Regions from separate parts of the Clostridium sp. X genome, predicted to be linked through region 1. Evidence: riboswitches for the same ligand, from Rfam matches in the RefSeq annotation. Region 1 holds a riboswitch; each other region holds the start of a gene.
The links. A riboswitch is a leader RNA that binds a small molecule or an ion and turns the genes downstream of it on or off. The one in region 1 is predicted to bind thiamine pyrophosphate.
Positions count from the first base shown of each region.

Region 2: it holds a riboswitch for thiamine pyrophosphate, as region 1 does, so the genes downstream of both, ACX0KU_RS07095 (LuxE/PaaK family acyltransferase) here and thiD (bifunctional hydroxymethylpyrimidine kinase/phosphomethylpyrimidine kinase) in region 1, are expected to answer to the same signal.
Region 3: it holds a riboswitch for thiamine pyrophosphate, as region 1 does, so the genes downstream of both, thiC (phosphomethylpyrimidine synthase ThiC) here and thiD (bifunctional hydroxymethylpyrimidine kinase/phosphomethylpyrimidine kinase) in region 1, are expected to answer to the same signal.

Region 1 is NZ_CM146912.1:3,078,100-3,084,387, reverse strand. It holds gene ACX0KU_RS15540 (hypothetical protein) at 23-187, shown strand; gene ACX0KU_RS15535 (S-ribosylhomocysteine lyase) at 367-819, shown strand; gene ACX0KU_RS15530 (patatin-like phospholipase family protein) at 1,008-1,934, shown strand; gene thiE (thiamine phosphate synthase) at 2,038-2,661, opposite strand; gene thiM (hydroxyethylthiazole kinase) at 2,652-3,449, opposite strand; gene thiD (bifunctional hydroxymethylpyrimidine kinase/phosphomethylpyrimidine kinase) at 3,442-4,245, opposite strand; TPP riboswitch at 4,359-4,460, opposite strand; gene ACX0KU_RS15510 (GntR family transcriptional regulator) at 4,648-5,028, shown strand; gene ACX0KU_RS15505 (ABC transporter ATP-binding protein) at 5,025-5,921, shown strand; gene ACX0KU_RS15500 (ABC-2 transporter permease) at 5,902-6,288, shown strand, end outside.
Region 2 is NZ_CM146912.1:1,375,932-1,382,219, reverse strand. It holds gene ACX0KU_RS07110 (ABC transporter permease) at 1-238, opposite strand, end outside; gene ACX0KU_RS07105 (ABC transporter ATP-binding protein) at 225-980, opposite strand; gene ACX0KU_RS07100 (acyl-CoA reductase) at 992-2,443, opposite strand; gene ACX0KU_RS07095 (LuxE/PaaK family acyltransferase) at 2,440-3,525, opposite strand; TPP riboswitch at 3,577-3,678, opposite strand; gene ACX0KU_RS07090 (hypothetical protein) at 4,325-4,522, shown strand; partial or broken gene ACX0KU_RS07085 (mannose-1-phosphate guanylyltransferase) at 4,822-5,298, opposite strand; gene ACX0KU_RS07080 (helix-turn-helix domain-containing protein) at 5,356-5,733, shown strand; gene ACX0KU_RS07075 (hypothetical protein) at 5,723-6,049, shown strand; gene ACX0KU_RS07070 (hypothetical protein) at 6,051-6,188, shown strand; gene ACX0KU_RS07065 (leucine-rich repeat domain-containing protein) at 6,276-6,288, opposite strand, start outside.
Region 3 is NZ_CM146912.1:2,198,417-2,204,704, reverse strand. It holds gene nadA (quinolinate synthase NadA) at 1-496, opposite strand, end outside; gene ACX0KU_RS11000 (AI-2E family transporter) at 667-1,740, opposite strand; TPP riboswitch at 1,876-1,975, shown strand; gene thiC (phosphomethylpyrimidine synthase ThiC) at 2,072-3,385, shown strand; gene ACX0KU_RS10990 (N-acetylmuramoyl-L-alanine amidase) at 3,441-4,469, opposite strand; gene ACX0KU_RS10985 (DUF4883 family protein) at 4,610-5,083, shown strand; gene ACX0KU_RS10980 (insulinase family protein) at 5,126-6,288, opposite strand, start outside.

The sequences.
Region 1 (6,288 bases):
TAATTATTAGGAGGTGACATAAGTGAAAATAGAGTTTTTTTATAAATGTAAAGATGGAAGAGTTATAGGTAGAGAAACAGAATGTAAAGATAAGTTAGAAGATAAAATAAAATATATAAAAACATACGCTCATAAATTAGAGAATGACGAGTCATATGGAGAGAGCGTTTTAGAATTAGAAGATTAATAGATTACTATATTAATAACACTCATGCAGGTAAAATACTGTATGAGTGTTTCATTTTAAAGAAAGTTTTTCTTATAATAAATATTTCTTGATAATTGTAAATGTAAATTAAGTTTAGTATACTAATCTAAAATGTAATAATTATTACTATGGTTAATAAACGGAGGGGAGAAAACTACATGATTAAAGTGGAAAGTTTTGAATTAGATCACACAAAGGTAAAAGCACCTTATGTAAGAAAGTGTGGCAGATTAGAAGGACAAAAGGGAGATATAGTTACAAAATTTGATTTAAGATTTACTCAACCTAATGTCAAAGATATGCCAACAGCAGCAGTGCACACAATAGAACACTTTTTAGCAGGATTTATGAGAGAGAAAATGGATGGAATAATAGATATATCTCCAATGGGATGTAGAACAGGATTTTATTTAATAGCATGGGGAGAAAGAGAACCTAAAGAAGTAATAGAAGCATTAGATTACTCTTTAAACAAGATATTAAATGAAGAAGTAATACCAGCATCAAATGAAATACAATGCGGTAATTATAGAGATTTATCTCTTTTCTCAGCTAAAGAGTATGTAAAAAATGTACTAAATGAAGGATTTAGTGATGAGGTATTTAGATAATACTTTCCGTAATACGACCATCTTAAGAATGAAACTCCTTCTCGTTCCTCGAATGAGTAAGCGACTATCACAAAATCATAGATTTTGGATATCTGCTTAACTGATTCAGAGTTGCAGTGACTTATAGAATATATAAGTTATTGTAACTCTTTTCTTATTTAAAGATATTATATAATGTGGTGATAAATATGTATATTAACGCTGTCTTCGAAGGTGGAGGGGTTAAAGGGATAGGATTAGTTGGAGCTGTATGTTGTCTTGAAGATAGAGGGTATAAAATAAAGAATTATGCAGGAACTTCAGCTGGAGCAATTGTAGCATCTCTTTTAGCAGCAGGTTACACAGGAAAGGAGTTAAAGGATATAGTTACGAATATTAACTATTTACAGTTAGTTTATAAAAATGATATAAGAAAGCCCAAAATTTTATCAGTACCTCAGAATATAATAAGTTTAATTAAGGACAAAGGAGTGTATTCTGTAGATACTATAGAGACATACATAGAGGAACTCTTAGAGAAGAAAGGAAAGACTACATTTAGGGATATAAGTCATAAAGGTAAATCTCCACTTCAGATAATTGCATCGGATATAACAAAAGGTGATATGTTAGTTTTACCAGAGGGAATTAGGAACTATGGCATAGAACCAATGGATTTTAAGATATCTAAGGCAGTGAGTATGAGTATAAGTATTCCTATCTTTTTTAAACCAGTAAAACTTAAATATAATGATGGTATGAGTTTTATTGTTGATGGTGGTATATTAAGCAATTTTCCTATATGGCTTTTTGACGTGGAAGGAATAGATAAATGGCCTACCTTTGGAATGAAATTAATAGAAAATCATAAGAGCTACACATCAAGATCAAAAACAGATATAATCTCTTATTTATTAGATATAGTTAGTGCTATGATTAATAAAAATGAAGAAGTATATGTTAGAGATAAGGACTGGGTAAGAACAATACCTATACCTACATTAGGGGTTAGTACCACTCAATTTAATATAAGTAAAGAAAAAAGCAATGAGCTCTTTCAGTCAGGATATAAGAGTGCGGAGAAGTTTTTAAGTAAATGGAGTTTTGAAGGATATAAAAGAACATTTATGATTTAGAATGGGCAATTGACAATGTGCAGAGTTTTGCATAAGCAAAATATTTAGCATTGCCAATTGTCCATGTTTAATTTAAAGAGCAGTATATAGAATTTAGAGATAGTTAACCTTCTAAAACTGCTAAGAGTTCCACAGTTGCTTTTTCTATATTTTCGCTTCCTAAAATCGCAGATATAAGGGAAATGCCATTTACTCCAGAATCTAAGATGGATTTAGCATTTTCTTTATTTATTCCACCTATAGCTACTGAAGGTATATTAATGTTTTTAGTAAGTTCTTTTAATCCAGTAAGGCCTATAGGTTCCTTAATATCTTTCTTAGTTCCGGTGTAGAATACAGGTCCAAGACCTAAATAATCTGCACCATTTTTTTGTGCGTCTATAGCTTCATCTAGATTATTAGCAGAAATACCTATAATTTTATCTTTACCTAGTATGCCTCTAGCAATAGCTATAGGCATGTCACTTTGCCCAAGGTGAACACCTTCAGCGTCTATAGCAAGTGCTATATCAATTCTATCGTTAATTATAAGTGGGACATTATATTTAGATGTAACCTCTTTAATTTCCTTGGCCACTTGAAAAAAATCTCTTGTAGAGGTGTCTTTTTCTCTTATCTGAACTAAAGTTGCTCCACCTTTTAGGGCATCTTCAATACAATTTTTTAAGTCACGGCCATTTAAAAAACTTCTATCTGTAATTAAATATAATTTATAGTCTATATCCATTGAATTTTACCTTCTTCCTCAAGCGCATGTTCTTTTAATAAGTATATCTCATCTATGAGTTTAACTTTAAAAGTACCAGGAGCTTTGGCTTCCGTTGCTGCATGCTCTCCAGCTAAATTCATAGATAACACTGATGTAACTGCAGCTATAAACTTATCCTCACATACAGCAGCAGTTGCAGCGGTAAGAGCACCTACCATACAGCCAGCCCCTGTAACTAAAGTTAAAAGAGGGGTACCGTTTTTGATTATTGCTGTTCTTACTCCATCTGTTATTATGTCTTGAGCTCCAGTGGCGGCTACAACACAATTATATTTTTTAGCAAGGGTAATACAAGCTTCTACAGAATTACTACCATCATCTATAGAATCTACTCCACGAGTTTGTGCATCAAATCCTGCTAAAAATTTTATTTCTCCTAAATTTCCTTTTATAATATCAATTCTGCCAATTTCAAAAACCTTTTGTATGAAGTCAACTTTTCTTTTAATAGCTCCACAAGCCACAGGATCTAGAACTACAGGTATATTATTGTTTTTAGCAGAGATTACAGCCATAAGCATAGCCTGCTCTTGTTCTCTTGTTAGTGTACCTGTATTTATATAAATTGATGATGAAATTTTAGCAAAGTCATAGGCCTCATCATAGGCTTCCACCATAGCAGGAGATGCACCATAAGCTAATAATATATTTGCACAATCATTTATTGTAACGTAGTTTGTAAGAGCTTGAACTAGAGGTGTTTTTTCTCTAACTTTAGAAAGAACATTACACACATCTTTAATCATATTTTATTCCTCCTTTATTATATAAGTCTATAAAGTGTCCTACTGGGCCAACGCCATGTCCAATGGAAAAAGAGTTTTTAATAGACAGGGTTATATAATCCTTTGCAAGAGTTACTGATTCATTAATTGTATAGCCCTTAGCTAAGAAACTAGCTATTGCTGAAGACAAAGTACAACCAGTACCATGAGTATTTTTAGTATCTATTCTTGTTCCTTCTATAGATAAAAATTTATTATCATAATATAGCACATCAGTTGAATCATTACATCTGTGTCCACCTTTAACTAATACACTTTTTATCCCATAATCTTTAATTTTTAATGCTGCATTTTTCATGTCTTCTTCCGTAGTTATCTTCATTTTAGTGAGTTCTTCTGCCTCAGGAATGTTAGGAGTTACAATATCTGCAATACTTATTAAAGCTTTTAGCTCATCAATAGCTTCAGGCTTTAGAAGATAGTAGCCACTTTTAGATATCATAACAGGGTCAAGTACTATATTTTTCACCTTATATTCTAATAAAATATTTTTAATGATATTAATTGTCTCAGAGTTAGATACCATTCCTATCTTTACAGCATCTACCTCTATATCATCAAAGATTGCCCTCATTTGCGCTTCAACTAGCTCTTTACTAATATCTTGAACAGCAGTAACACCTTGAGTATTTTGAGCAGTTACTGCGCAAATTACACTCATTCCGTAAACACCAAGTGCACTCATAGCTTTTAAATCCGCTTGTATACCTGCTCCACCGCAGCTATCAGATCCGGCAATTGTTAGTACCTTTTTCATAAAAACACCCTTTCTATAAAATAAAATAGCACCTATACAAAGGAATATTGCATAAGTGCTTTAGAGTAATAAAAAAAGCTTCTCTACCACAAAGCACAAGAAGCTATATATCATATAAACTACTTATTGCTTCCTGCGCTAGTATTACCTAGTATCAGGTCCGAAGGGTTAGAAATAGTTCCTCTCAGCCATAGTAGGCACCCCTGCAATATTTTATGTATTAAATTTTAACTTAGTTGCTATTATAACACAAGTAAAAGAAATTTACGACGTAAAATTCTTATATTTTATCTTTACAAGTTTATTAATTACTATTATACTATAACTGTACTAATTGACATAGTACACATAATACAGTTAGTACACTTAATGCATAGCAAGTATCTGGAGGTGAATTAAAATTTGATAAATATTGATGTAAGAAGCAGTAGACCAATTTACGAGCAGATAATTCATGGAATAAAAGAAAATATTTTAAAAGGACTATTGATGCCAGGAGATAAATTACCTTCAGTTAGAGAAATGTCTTCTCTTATAACAACTAATCCCAACACAGTTAGTAAAGCCTATACGGAACTTGAAAGACAAGGGGTTATAGAGACTATAAGAGGGAAAGGGACTTATGTTTCCTCAAATTATAAGCCTAGAGTGGAGGAAAGTAGAATGGAAAAATTAAAAGAAGATATAAAGAAAATAATACTAGAAGCTCATTATATGGGAATTAAGAAAGAGGATATTGTAAAGCTAATAAACGAGTCTTATGAGGAGGTGAGGAAGCAGTGATAGAGATTGTTAATGGGTGCAAGAGTCTTTCGGATAAAGAAGTTCTAAGGGATATAAATCTGAAGATAGAGAAGGGAAGTATTTTTGGACTTATAGGCCCAAATGGAGCAGGTAAGACAACTCTTATTAAAAATATAACTGGAATATATAAGTTAGATAAGGGTGATGTAAAAGTTAAAGGAGAATCTGTATTTGACAATAATATTATAAAAAATATTATAGGATATGTAACAGACGAAAATAACTTATTTAATTATTTTAACTTAAAGGATATAGTTAAGTTTTACTCTTATAGCTATAAAAGTTTTAGTATGGATAGATTTAATAAACTAAATGAAGTTTTTCAGCTTCCAGAGAAAAAATCCATAAGAAAGTTTTCAAAGGGTATGAAAATGAGACTTTCCATAATGTTAAATCTAAGCATTATGCCAGAGATTTTAGTATTAGATGAGCCTACCAATGGACTTGATCCTATAGTTAAAAGACAATTTTTAAATATTCTTTTAGAAGATGCGGCAGAAAGAGGAACTACTATATTTATATCTTCTCACAATCTATCAGAGCTTGAAAGAATTTGTGATAGTATTGCTATACTTAATAAGGGAGAAATTAAGTATTCAAATTCTATAGAAAATATGAAAAAGAGCATAAGAAAAATCCAAGTAGTGTTTAAGGATGAGGCACCAGAAAATTTGGAGAAATGGGAAGAAATAATTAAAACTGAAAAAGTAGGAAGAGTTTATAATATAGTGACAAAGGATTACAATAAGAAATTTATGGATAAACTTAATAACTGTGAAGTTATCTTCCAAGAAGAAATAGATTTAAGCCTTGAAGATATGTTTATATATTCAGTGGGAGGTGATGTGAATTATGAAGAGTTATTTAAATAAAGCTCTCTTATATAAAGAATGGAAAAACATGATGCCACTTAGTTTCTTGTTTCTAATGGAAATATATTTACTCATAATAATGCCTTTTATAAATGTAGTCCAGAGATTACAAGAAAAAAGATATGATGAATATTATCTACACTTTTTTACTAACGTCTTAGTAAAACCTAGATTTGATGAAGTATTGCTAGTAGGTACTGTGATTATTATTGGAACCTTTGCTATCGGAATTGACATTATAGGGAAAAAATACGAATCCTTAAGTTCTATGCCTTTTAAAAGAGAAGAAATAATCTTTACAAAATGGATTATGGCGGCATTAACAGTAGTAATACCAATACTCTTAAGTTTTGTTGTTATGAGTGTA
Region 2 (6,288 bases), 1.4 Mb from region 1:
CCATCAGTATTCCAAGAATCAATCCCATTGAACAGCCAATAAGCAGCCCTAATATTACCTCAATGCTGGTTCGAAGGATATGCGGTAAAAAATATCCACTTTTAAGGCCATCCCATAATTCTAAAAGAATCACTGTAGGAGTTGGAAGGACGAGTTCCGACATTGGCCGTGCTACTATTTCCCAGATAATTAGTAAAAAGACTAAAAGTAAAGCAGAATAATATTCAACCCTTTTCATTTTGCCCTCCATTGATTGACTGTCGAATGCGTAAGCATAAATCATTAAAATACGGTTCATATCTCATCTCATAACTACGTTTCTCTGGCATATCTACTTTAATATCATAGCTAATCTGACCATCTACCATTATGGCTATCCGGTCGGATAAGTAAACAGCTTCAGTAATATCATGAGTTATAAAAAGCACCGTTGTTCTGTGCATTTTGCAAAGCTTTAACAAGTCATCCTGTAGTTCTTCTCGAGTAATGGCATCTAATGCTGCAAAAGGCTCATCTAAAAATAACATACTAGGTTTTTGCATAAGAGCTCGTGCAACAGCCACCCTACTTTGCTGACCGCCAGATAACTCCGTGGGATATTTCTCCTTCTGGAAGCTAATCCCCACTAATTGAAGCAGCTCTTTAGCATACTCCACATCTTCCTTTCTAGGCTTTCTTTGAATTGAAATGGGCAGAAGAATATTTTCAAGGACCGTTTTCCATTCTAAGAGAGTAGGTGACTGAAAAACATAGCCAATCTGAGCTGAAGGCTTTAACACTTCTTCATCCTGCAGATATATCTTGCCCTGATCTGGTTTCAAAAGACCTGCTGCAAGCTTCAATAGGGTAGTCTTACCACATCCACTTCTACCTAATAGAGTGTGAAAATCCCCTTCTTTAATTTGCCAGGAAGTGTCTTTAATTGCAAAATCCAACCCCTTATATCGATAATAAATATGGTCTAGTTTCAAGAAGCTCAAGTCATTACCTCCTAATCAACGTAAGGAGCAAATTTTTCTGAATACTCCTCAGCACTATGTTCTATATCTACCATATTGACTAAGTCTAGCAAATTAAACCGTCCGTCATGATGCCATCCGGATTCAGGAGAAGTCATATTTCCTAGTGCCGTTATACGATTAACTCCTACGTTAGCTAATAAGTCTGAAATATTGAAAAGTTCCTTAGGCGTTGCTGCAATACCTACTGTTTGGAGCAGCTGGCGGAAGGGTTCTATATATCCTATTATCTCTTCTAACTCATCAACAGCTATAATTTTCACAACTCTATTCAAAGAACTCGGTGTTATTTCCTTACAATTTTCCTCATATACAACTGTCCAGTTATTTAGTGAATCACTCATTACTTCCTTTGTTGATTCATGAAAGGCACTAAGCTCTTCTCTATTGCGCCAAGCAACATTAGCTGTCATCTCTTCCAGGGTTAATGTCCTGCGAGGATACCTTTTTTCAAAACAGGCCAATTCGTGAGCAACATATCTGGCAAATTCTGAGGTCGAAACACTTCCCCCCTTTTGCACAAAGAAAAAATGAGGTGAATAACAGCCTTGTTGATCATATCTAGCTATATCCCTTGCAGCATCATAAGCAGTTTGAACAGCTTTGCGCGGATCTAAACTCGCTTTTGATATCAATCCGAAGCTTATCTTATGACCAAAAGAAAGAAAACGGGTTGTAATAGGAATCTTGTTGCGAAGCGAAGCTAAGGTTTGGTTACTTCCATAACCAACTATCACATCCGCCTGTCTGAATAAACAGGATTCTCGTTCTTGGTCTCCACCTTTCCACCAGATTATAGCCATACAATCTGCAAGTCTAGGCTCTACCTCTATCAATGCTTCAACAAATAAACCAGCAAATAGGGGTTCATCACTTGAAACTTTGCCGATGCTACCGGATTTAACTAAAAGGCCAGATATTAGACTCCATAAAGGTAGAGCCGGTACATTTCCCGCCCAGACATGAACTATTAAATCATGTCCTAATGCCTTTGAAAATCCGCCTTTGGGCCTAGGTTGAAACTCATCTAAAAGCATGGGATTTGTAAAATCTTCTACTAAGAATCGCTGCAACTGTGGCTTACGAAAGGTTTTAAAATAAGAAGTAAGACCTAAACGGATGATCTCTTCATCATACCCAGTGATAATGGGCAGCAGTCTTTCTGCTTTCTTCCTATATGGTGAACTTCGAGACAAAAACTTAGCTATGGCTTCATCAATGATATGAATAATCTGGTTAACCGTAAAAGATTTAAGTACATCTCTGCTATTCTTTTTAATCCTTGCTACCAAAGTGGAAACCTGTTCCCTTGAAAGTATAGGTACACTAACTTCCAGTGTATCCTTGTTATTTTTGAAATTTAGAGTTTGCCATTCTATTTCTTCTTCAAATCCAGGTGGTATGTATCCTGCAACTTGTTTCATATGTTGTTTCCCTTTCTTGCTTGAATAAATTCCTCAACTGCCAGTGAACAACCTTTCGCTTCTGACCCTTTGGCCCTACCTAAGAGAAGAAAGCCATTTTCTACTTCAATTCCAATATCTTCAGTAAGGATAGTGGTCACGGAATTAAAATTAGCCAAATCACAGTGTACAAGAAGACCTTGTTCCCCTTTAGGTGCATCTTGTCCTGTTATAGGATTAATAACCCGTGTCTTTATCCAATGAGGTCCGGACTTAACGGAAGGAACTACATCATTACCATCATCATAAAATTGAGTGCTTAGCTCCGTCATACCATACATGTTGATACAATCTTTCCTATCAATCCCTAAATAACGAGAAAGACGATTATAAAATTCATTCAATTCTATATCTCTAGATTTATTTTTGAAACCACCTGTATCAAGAATCCTGCTTCTATTAGGTAGATTAAAGACTTTTCTTGTCTTTTCCAGCTCATCTAACAAATGTACAAAACTAAAGCTGGCACCTAATAGTGCATAAGGTTCTCCTACCTTTTCAATATGTTCCAATTTCTCTATGAGTTCTCTTACCATTAAGCCTTCGTCTACAATATAATAGCAACTATCTCCCGCACCAAATTCTTGAAGGGCAAGGGCTAGGTAGTGAGCCAGAGATGAATTTGGCATCTTTTCTTCTGTAGGAAAGAGAATCCCCATCTCTATCTTCTCATTATTCTTCATAAAGCGTTCTTTAAAATTCAGCTTCATTGACAGGTCATACACCTGTAAATTTGGGTGATAGTGTTTTCCCTGAATCCCCTGTGTTGTACCACTTGTCATGAAAATCCTTTCAGCTTCCTTAGGATCTATACAACTTAAAGAAAGTTCTTTAAAAGCATTAATAGGTACTGGGGGGATCTCTCTCCAATTTTTCACCACCCGTGGAGTTTTACCCTTCTGTAAACAGTACTTTTGGTAAGAAAGATTATGCTTATATTGATAATCGAATAAATATAAAGCTTGTTCGTTAAACTGCTCCTCTGAAGCTTGACCCTGATTTATAAAATCATAAACATACTTAGATACTTCACGTTCACTCATAATAATAAATTTCCTTTCATAAAAAATAAAACACTTTGCACGAACAAAGTGTTAAAAAACAGAACACATTCCTACGCTGGCATTACCCAACAGGTTCAACGGTCTACGAATAATCGTACTCTCAGCCTTTTTCAAGCTCCCGGTGTCTTTTTATAATTATTTATTTTGATTATACTTCTTTTTAAGAATTATTTCAATTGTAACATGAATTGCTGCCAGGGCAAACGTATCTTTATTATTTTTCCTATTGTGTTTCTTTATGGATTATTGTCCCCATTGAGAATTTACCAGTTTTCGTGCAACTACTGTCATATGTATTACCATTAACATACAGTTCAGATATGCTTAAATCATCTATCAATTCAGTTGCTTTAATTAATCTATGCCTCAGCCTATTGGTACTTATAGGTTACATCTTGGTATTATTCACAATTAGTACTGAAGAATTTTAAAATACTATATTAGAACTATATACCCCTGGAAAGAGTCTCGTAGTATTATTAATGACACTAATAAACTAGCAAAAAAATATTTGAAATTTCCCCATATTGTAAATACATTATTAAAGATAATACAATTATAGAAGTTGAATTAGATGTGGAAAAACAAGAAAAAGACTTGAAAATGCAACAATCATTATCATTAAATAATATTGAAAAAGCGGAAAGAACTATTGAAACTATTGAGGTATTAGGGTGATTTTACAATAGATTAATACTGTTCATAAACACCCCTCCATATTTTTATAATATTACGTATATATGATGGAGACAAGAGGTGAAGAGGAGAAGAAGTAATAATGTATAAAAGTCATGTTGAAGAAGTTATGGAATTAGATGCAAATCAATATGCGAAGACGTTTGAACAGATTATTGAAAGAATAGAGAAAGAATTTATACAGAATGATATAATATTAGAAGGTGTAATTAAGCAGTTAAACTATCTATGTACAAATATCAAAATTAATATAACTGAACAATATTTAAAGGCAAAATAGGGACTAGCACTAGTCTCTTTCATTTTGTCTATTTTTATGTAATGGAAGATGTACTATGAATCAATTCAGAATAGGTTAAAAAAGCGTCAAACAACGACCTAACCAATTATGCAAACATAAGTGCTTCAACAACAACTGGTAGTGCAGAATATACACTTATTATGTCCTAATAATATCATCACCCCCATTGTCTAACTAGAAGATATTTCTTCCATTTAATTATTGTTAAAGTTAAATAAAATAAGGCCAGGATAGCAACTCTCTCTAAAGGAAGTTGTATCCTGACCCCAAAATCAAGGTTACAAATACTTATCATAATCTTCTTGTTCCTGTATAACATTTACTAAATGTTTTATCTCTTGATCTTTATTCTTATCCATAACAAGGAGTACATCTCCTGCATCTACTATAATAAGATCCTTTACTCCAAATCCTATTATTAATTTTTCCTTTCCAAAAACATAACAGTTTTCACTTTGCTCCATAAAGGCATTTCCAACAATGCTATTTCCTCTATGACTACCTAAGAATCTACACATAGCGGAGAAGCTTCCAATATCATCCCATTCAAATTCACTTTTAACTACATATGCTTTTCTTGTCTTTTGCATTATCCCAAAGTCAACAGATATGCCTTCTATAAGATTATACTGTTCTTTAGTTGTCTCTTCTTCTTTTTCTGTACCAACATCCTTGTAAACTTCCATTAAGCTTCTATACATCTTTGGAAGGTACTTTTCCATCTCCCTCAAGAATACATCTGCTCTCTTCACAAAACTGCTACCCACTTTACTTTAAAAATTAATTACTATAAAGAACTGATTCTACGCTACTTGGCAAAGCAATTTGAAGGAAAACTAGTATCCTTAGGCTTTGCCAAAGAGGAAATAAAAGATAGAGGTATACTTCTCTTAAAATATATTTCTATTGATGACTTTGATGAAGAATATCTTAAACCAAATAAATTACCCATTATATCTAAAGAGTTCAAAATAGATATATTCTTACTATTTGATGACTATTATAGGTTTGTCTTTTCTAACTACAATTCCCTTATCTTGAACTATAGAGTAATACATTGTTTAGACCAAAAGTCTTTTGCTAAAAAATTAAATATGAGCCCCGCAGATATTGGTAAGTTCGAAAAAAAACTAAAATATCCTACTAGGATGCAATATAAAAAAATTATGGAGGTATTAAATGCTAAATAAAACGAGTCCACAAAAACACTATCTACTTATAGATTTAGATATACTGGAACCTGTAGTTATCGAATTTAATAACATGGAATATATATTCATTGTAGATGATAGCTATTTTGAATCAAGAAACAAAAACTCTTTCTCTATAAAAGAGAAGCTCTATATACTAGGCCTACCTATATCTATATTTTGGAGCAAAGTTAGCAAGCTCGATATGTATCTTATGAAACTTAAGTATTACACTATAAGTCCCAATCAGCTTCAAATTAATATAATTAATAAAAATATAAAAGTACTTATAAATAATAAACTTAGGAGGAATTAACTTGAATACTAATTTAGAAGAAATATTAGAGAAAATTGAAAGAATAGAAGAATGCCTAATATATATAGCTGGGGACCTTAAGACATTAGACAAAAAAGTGAAAGAATTAGAATCCGAATCACCAAATCCATTTTATTGAGCTTAAAAGCTAAAAGTATAGAGAGTATAAGCAGACTTTCTTAACATTAACATACTTGTACTCTCTTAAGTTTATTTATATTACTTGTTAATTCTCGTTA
Region 3 (6,288 bases), 880 kb from region 1:
ATATAAGTCTTTTATCTGAGACTTGTTCTTGTATATAAGATCCTAAATTTCTATCTGGTAAAAATATTATTTCATCACTATCTATATTTTTTATAATATTAATTGCACTAGAAGATGTACAACATACATCAACTACAGTTTTAACTTCTGTGGAAGAATTAATATAACATACTACCTTTGCATTAGGATGTTTTTCTTTTAATTCTAATACTTCTTCCTTTGTTGCCATGTCTGCCATAGGACAGAGTGCTTTAGTATTTGAAAATAGTACTGTTTTATTAGGTGATAACACCTTTGCACTTTCCGCCATAAATTCTACTCCACAAAATACTATTACATCTTGTAGACATTCTTTTCCCTTTTGACTTAAGTAATAAGAATCTCCTACAAAGTCTGCTATTTCTTGTACTTCTTCAGGCTGATAATAATGAGCTAGAATAACTGCATTTCTTTCTTGTTTCAATTTTAATATCTCTTCTTTTATATCCACAACCATTTATTACACGCCTCTCTCTGTATATATTTAGGTGTATACAAGTGTATATACACCTAAAGGTAATATACCACTTATTATATATTAAATCAATAATTCCTACAAAATAAAAATAAGCTACTAACCACAAAACTGGTTACTAACTCATCTTTAATAACTACTATTTTCAAATCTTATTCAGTTATTTTATTATTTTTGGTTATTTTAAATATACCTTTAATCAGAACTTTTATTACAGCATAAGTAGGTATAGCCAAAAGACCACCTATAAAACCAAATAATGAAATAAAAATAATAATTATAAATACTACGGTGAGAGGATGAATATTTAATCTATTTCCTATGACATAAGGTGATACAAGATTCCCTTCTAGTTGCTGTACTACAATAAGAACAACTAATACTTTAATAACCATTGAAAACCCTATAGTTAGTGCTATAAAAACTGCTGGCAGTATACCTATAAAAGTACCTAAAACAGGGATTATAGAAGTAATCATAGAAAAAATGGCTAAAACCATTGGATTGCTCATTCCTATAAGTAAATATCCTATATACATTAGTAGTCCAATAACTAAGGCTATTATTAACTGTCCAGTAATATATATTGATAGTGTTTCATCTATTTCTCCAAAAATTTCATTAAAATCATTCTTATACTTTTGTGGAAGCAGCCCTATAAGACCTTTATATATCTCTCTATCATCCTTTAAAAGATAAAATAAGATGAAAGGTATTAAAATTACTTGGCTGCCTACATTAGCAATAGCAGAAATTACATTCCCTGTATTTATTAATACACTTTTAAAAACAGCTTCTACATTTTGAATTAGCTTTTGTTGAATACCTGTTATAGAAACATACTGACCTATTTTACTTTCTAATATTCCATCTGTATTATTTTTAGCTATTTCAAATTGACTAGGTAAAGTATTAAAAAAGCTATTAAATTCTTGTCCAATACTTGATCCTCCATAAATTACTGTTACTCCTATTAATATTCCTATAAATATAAAAACAATTAAAATAGATAAACTTTTATTAATATGTTTACTCTCTGATAAAAATCTTACTAAGGGCCTAATCATATAATAAAATAATACTCCCACTACTATAGATATAAATAAAGCATCCATTATCACACCAAAAGGCTTTAATAAGTAACTAATCTTACCTATTAAATAGACAATTATTAATATTAATATTATGCCTACTGAATATTTATAAAATTTATTATTAAATGGCATATAACTCTCTCCTATCTTATATTTATAATAAAATTTTTTATATTAAATCTTTTTAACTTTATAATTTCTTTACATATTTTATTTCATATATTATACTTAGGTTAATGATAATATACATTTTAAAAATTGAATTTTAAAACTTTGCGGGGGAGCCCTTAGGCTGAGAAGGTTATAAACCTGACCCTTAGAACCTGATGCAGTTAATACTGTCGTAGGAAGCAAATGAGCTAATGGTATTTATTATATACATTATATAATAAATTAACTTTATTAGTAAATAAAAGCTTACCCTATGGGTAAGCTTATTTTTATTTAAGGGGGATTTAAAAACATGAATTATTCAACTCAAATGGATGCAGCAAGAAAAGGTATAATAACTAGAGAAATGGAGATCGTATCTAAAAAAGAACATATGGATGTTAACACTTTAATGAATCTTGTAGCAGAGGGTAAAATTGCAATACCTGCCAACAAAAATCATAAATCATTAGACCCTGAAGGTATAGGACAAGGCCTTAAAACTAAAATTAATGTAAATTTAGGTACATCAAAAGATTGTAACAATATTGATAAAGAGTTAGAAAAGGCTAAAGTTGCAATTGATATGAAAAGTGAAGCAATTATGGACTTAAGTTGTTTTGGAAAAACTGAAGAATTTAGAACAAGACTAATTGAAATATCATCAGCTATGATTGGAACTGTTCCCATGTATGATGCTATAGGTTTTTATGATAAAGAACTAAAAGATATTACTTCTGATGAATTACTAGCAGTTATAGAGAAACACGCCCAGAACGGTGTAGATTTTATGACTATTCATTCAGGAATAAATAGAGATACTGCAGAGGTATTTAAAAGAAATAAAAGGCTTACTAATATAGTCTCACGAGGAGGAAGCTTACTTTTTGCTTGGATGGAACTAAATGATAAAGAAAATCCTTTCTTTGAGTACTTTGATAGAATCTTAGACATTTGTGAAAAATATGATGTTACAATAAGTCTTGGAGATGCTTGTCGTCCTGGCTCTATAGCAGATTCTACAGACCCTAGTCAAATTAAAGAATTAATGACATTAGGAGAACTTACTAAAAGAGCCTGGGAAAGAAATGTACAGGTTATGATTGAAGGCCCTGGTCACATGGCACTAAATGAAATTGAAGCAAATATGCTTTTAGAAAAAAAATTATGCTATGGTGCTCCTTTTTATGTATTAGGGCCTATTGTTACAGATATAGCTCCCGGATATGATCATATAACAAGTGCTATAGGTGGCGCATTAGCTGCCTCTAAAGGAGCAGACTTTTTATGCTATGTAACTCCTGCAGAGCATCTTAGATTACCAAATCTAGATGATATGAAAGAAGGAATTATTGCTACTAAAATTGCTGCTCATGCTGCTGACATTGCAAAAGGTATAAAAGGAGCAAGAGATTGGGATAACAAAATGAGCAAAGCTAGAAGAGATTTAGATTGGGAAGAAATGTTTAATCTTGCCATTGATCCTGAAAAAGCTAGGCGTTTTAGAGCAGAGTCAACTCCTGAAGATTCAAATACATGTACCATGTGCGGCAAAATGTGCGCTGTTAGAAATATGAATAAAATTATGTCTGGAAAAAATATAAACATTTTAAGAGAAGATGACTAAAACTTACATACATTTTAAAAACACTATCACTTTAATGATAGTGTTTTTAAAATTTTTACATTATTAAACTATTCCATGTGATTTCTCCAACTATTCCATCTATTTTTAGCCCCTTTATTCTTTGGTATCTCTTTACTGCCTCAACTGTTTTAGCTCCATAGACCCCATCTTCAGAGCCTGGATTAAATTCTAATGTATTTAGCCTTTGCTGTAATAGCTTTACATCCTCCCCAGTCATCATTGGTATTGTATATAATATTACTCTCTTAAGTTTTGGTAAACTCTTACTACTAAATAATTTAGCCACTGTGTTTTGTCCTACTATACCATCTACTAAAAGACCACTAACTTTCTGAAAATTCTTAACTCCATTCTCAGTATTTCTGCCATAAATCCCATCTGCTATTCCTACACTAAATCCTAATTCATTTAACTTGTTTTGAACTTTCTTTACATCATCACCTGACATCATAGGAATTATATATCTTAAAAGTCTTATACTTTGATTAACCTTTTCTTCTTTAGGCTTATCAATCTTTACTGGCGATTGATTCTGAATCTCTATTTTAAGCAGTCCATATACCACTGCCTCGGCACATCTCTGTCTTATATCTTCCCTTTTTAACTTTGTTGTATCTTCAATATTATCAATAAATCCAAACTCATTTAAAATTGCTGGCATATTAGTTGCCCTGATTACAAAAAGATAATCCCCATTACGTCCTTCCCTGGTTTTTAATCCCCTTGATTTAAATATCATCCTTAATTTCTCTTCAACTCTTTTAGCATATTCTTTACTCTTACCACCTACTATAGAGTGCCAAACTTCTACGCCCTGTCCTCCCCCAGCATTAATATGATTGGATATAAATACATCAGCCCTCCATCTATTTGCATCTTGTATCCTTGCCTCTAAAGAAACAGTTTTATCTTCAGTTCTAGACATTTTAACTTCATGCCCTAATCTTTCAAATAAATCTTTCTGTCTTAGTGATATATCTAATGTCAAATCTTTTTCGAATAGTCCATTACCTATAGCTCCTGGATCAGAACCTCCATGACCTGGATCAATATATATTTTCATTATAATCCCTCCCTTAGCTCTATTTAAATATACATCTTATTTCAATATATGCAGTTTTACATAAAGTTGTAATAATAGGCTTGTCTTTAACATAATTTTATCTATATATGACTATGAAACGTGAAAGAGGTGAAATCTATTTGAAAAAGGGAAGCCTTATATTTTTAATTTTAATTTTAATCATAGGTATTTTTGCAGGTGGTAACTTGTATCTTAACAAGAAAAAACCAAGTAATTTTTATTATACAAATTTACTAGCTAAAAATTTAACTTTATACTCCAATTATGAAGTTAAAGTATTGGACACTAACTTTTATAAAACAGAATCTATTTCTGGTGAAAATATAGATATAATTAAGAGTTTCTTAAAAGAATTAAGAAAACCTAACTTTACTACAAAACCTGCCAATATCGCTAATAAACCTAAATATAAGATCTTTTTTAACTTTTCCCACACTGGAGAAAAATACGTAATTAATATTTACGACGATCAATCTGCATCAGTTTATCCTTGGGATGGTTCATTTAATATGGATTACATAAACATGAAAGATATACCTCTTAGATATAATCTATTTAGTCTATGTAAAAATGCATTCACAGAAAAAGGATAGTAAAAAACAGAGTGTTATCCATCTTGGATAACACTCTGTTTTTTACTTAAATACTTCAATTAATTCTTTAAATATTTCTTTACTTTCATTTATCTTTGATGAGTTTCCTAAAACACATAAATAGTTTTGTTTCATACTATCTCTTAACATATCGGCAAAACCTCTGATCTCTTCTACAGTGCATTTAAGTACTTCATCTCTTTCTTTTTGGACATCAGCTTGTGTAACATTACTCAAATAATATGTCACGGATTTATCAGCTATTAAAGAAGGTGTTAGCGGTAAATCGAAATTGCTTATTGTACCTATAATATATTTTGTCATTTCTCTTTCATCAGCATTAAAGTTTCTTAGATAATCTTCCGCCTTATTATATATTTCTATAGTTTCTTTTAAATTTGGGTCTCTATAAGATCCAAAAAACATATTCCCACTTCTTCCGAAGCTTGCAAATGACCCATAAGCTCCTCCAAGAACACGTACATTACTCCATAAGTAATCTAGGCTTTGTATAGTCTTTAGTACTTGAAGACTCCCTTTGTATTCATATCCTAATTGTCTAAAATTACATCCTTTAATTACATATTGAACATCACCTTGTGTAAGTAATCCTTCATTTTTGGCACCTACTTCAAATTTATATTCTTTAAATGGTAAGTCATTGTCATTAAGTTTATTTATAAAAGCTTCTAAGTCTTTTTTCACAGCTTCATAATCTTCATTTTCCGATGCAAGACTTATTATTAAGTTCTTTCTATTAAAAATTAGGTTTGAAACTTCTTTTAAATTACATATTATTTCATCAATCTTCGAATCAAAGTTTTCTTCTAAATCCTCCATAAATCTAAAGAAATCAAATCCTGATAATACTTCCTCATATTTACCTACTGGTGAAAAATATGAGAAAAGTCTATTAGCTGCTACAATATGACCTGAATCAAAAATTGCCATTTCTAAACGTGATTTTATTTCTTGAATAATCTCTTTTAGTCTCTTTTTATCATCTATTTTTGTATTAAGTAATATTTCTTCTAGGATTTCTATAACTTTAGGTACTTTATCTACTAATGATTTTGATCTTACAATAAACTTAGGTAAATATTCTCCCATAGTTCCATTCTGAGTAAAACTTGCAGCACCGTAAGATATACCACCCGTATAGATATTAATTTCATTTGACAAATCTGCATAGGTGAATTTCTCTG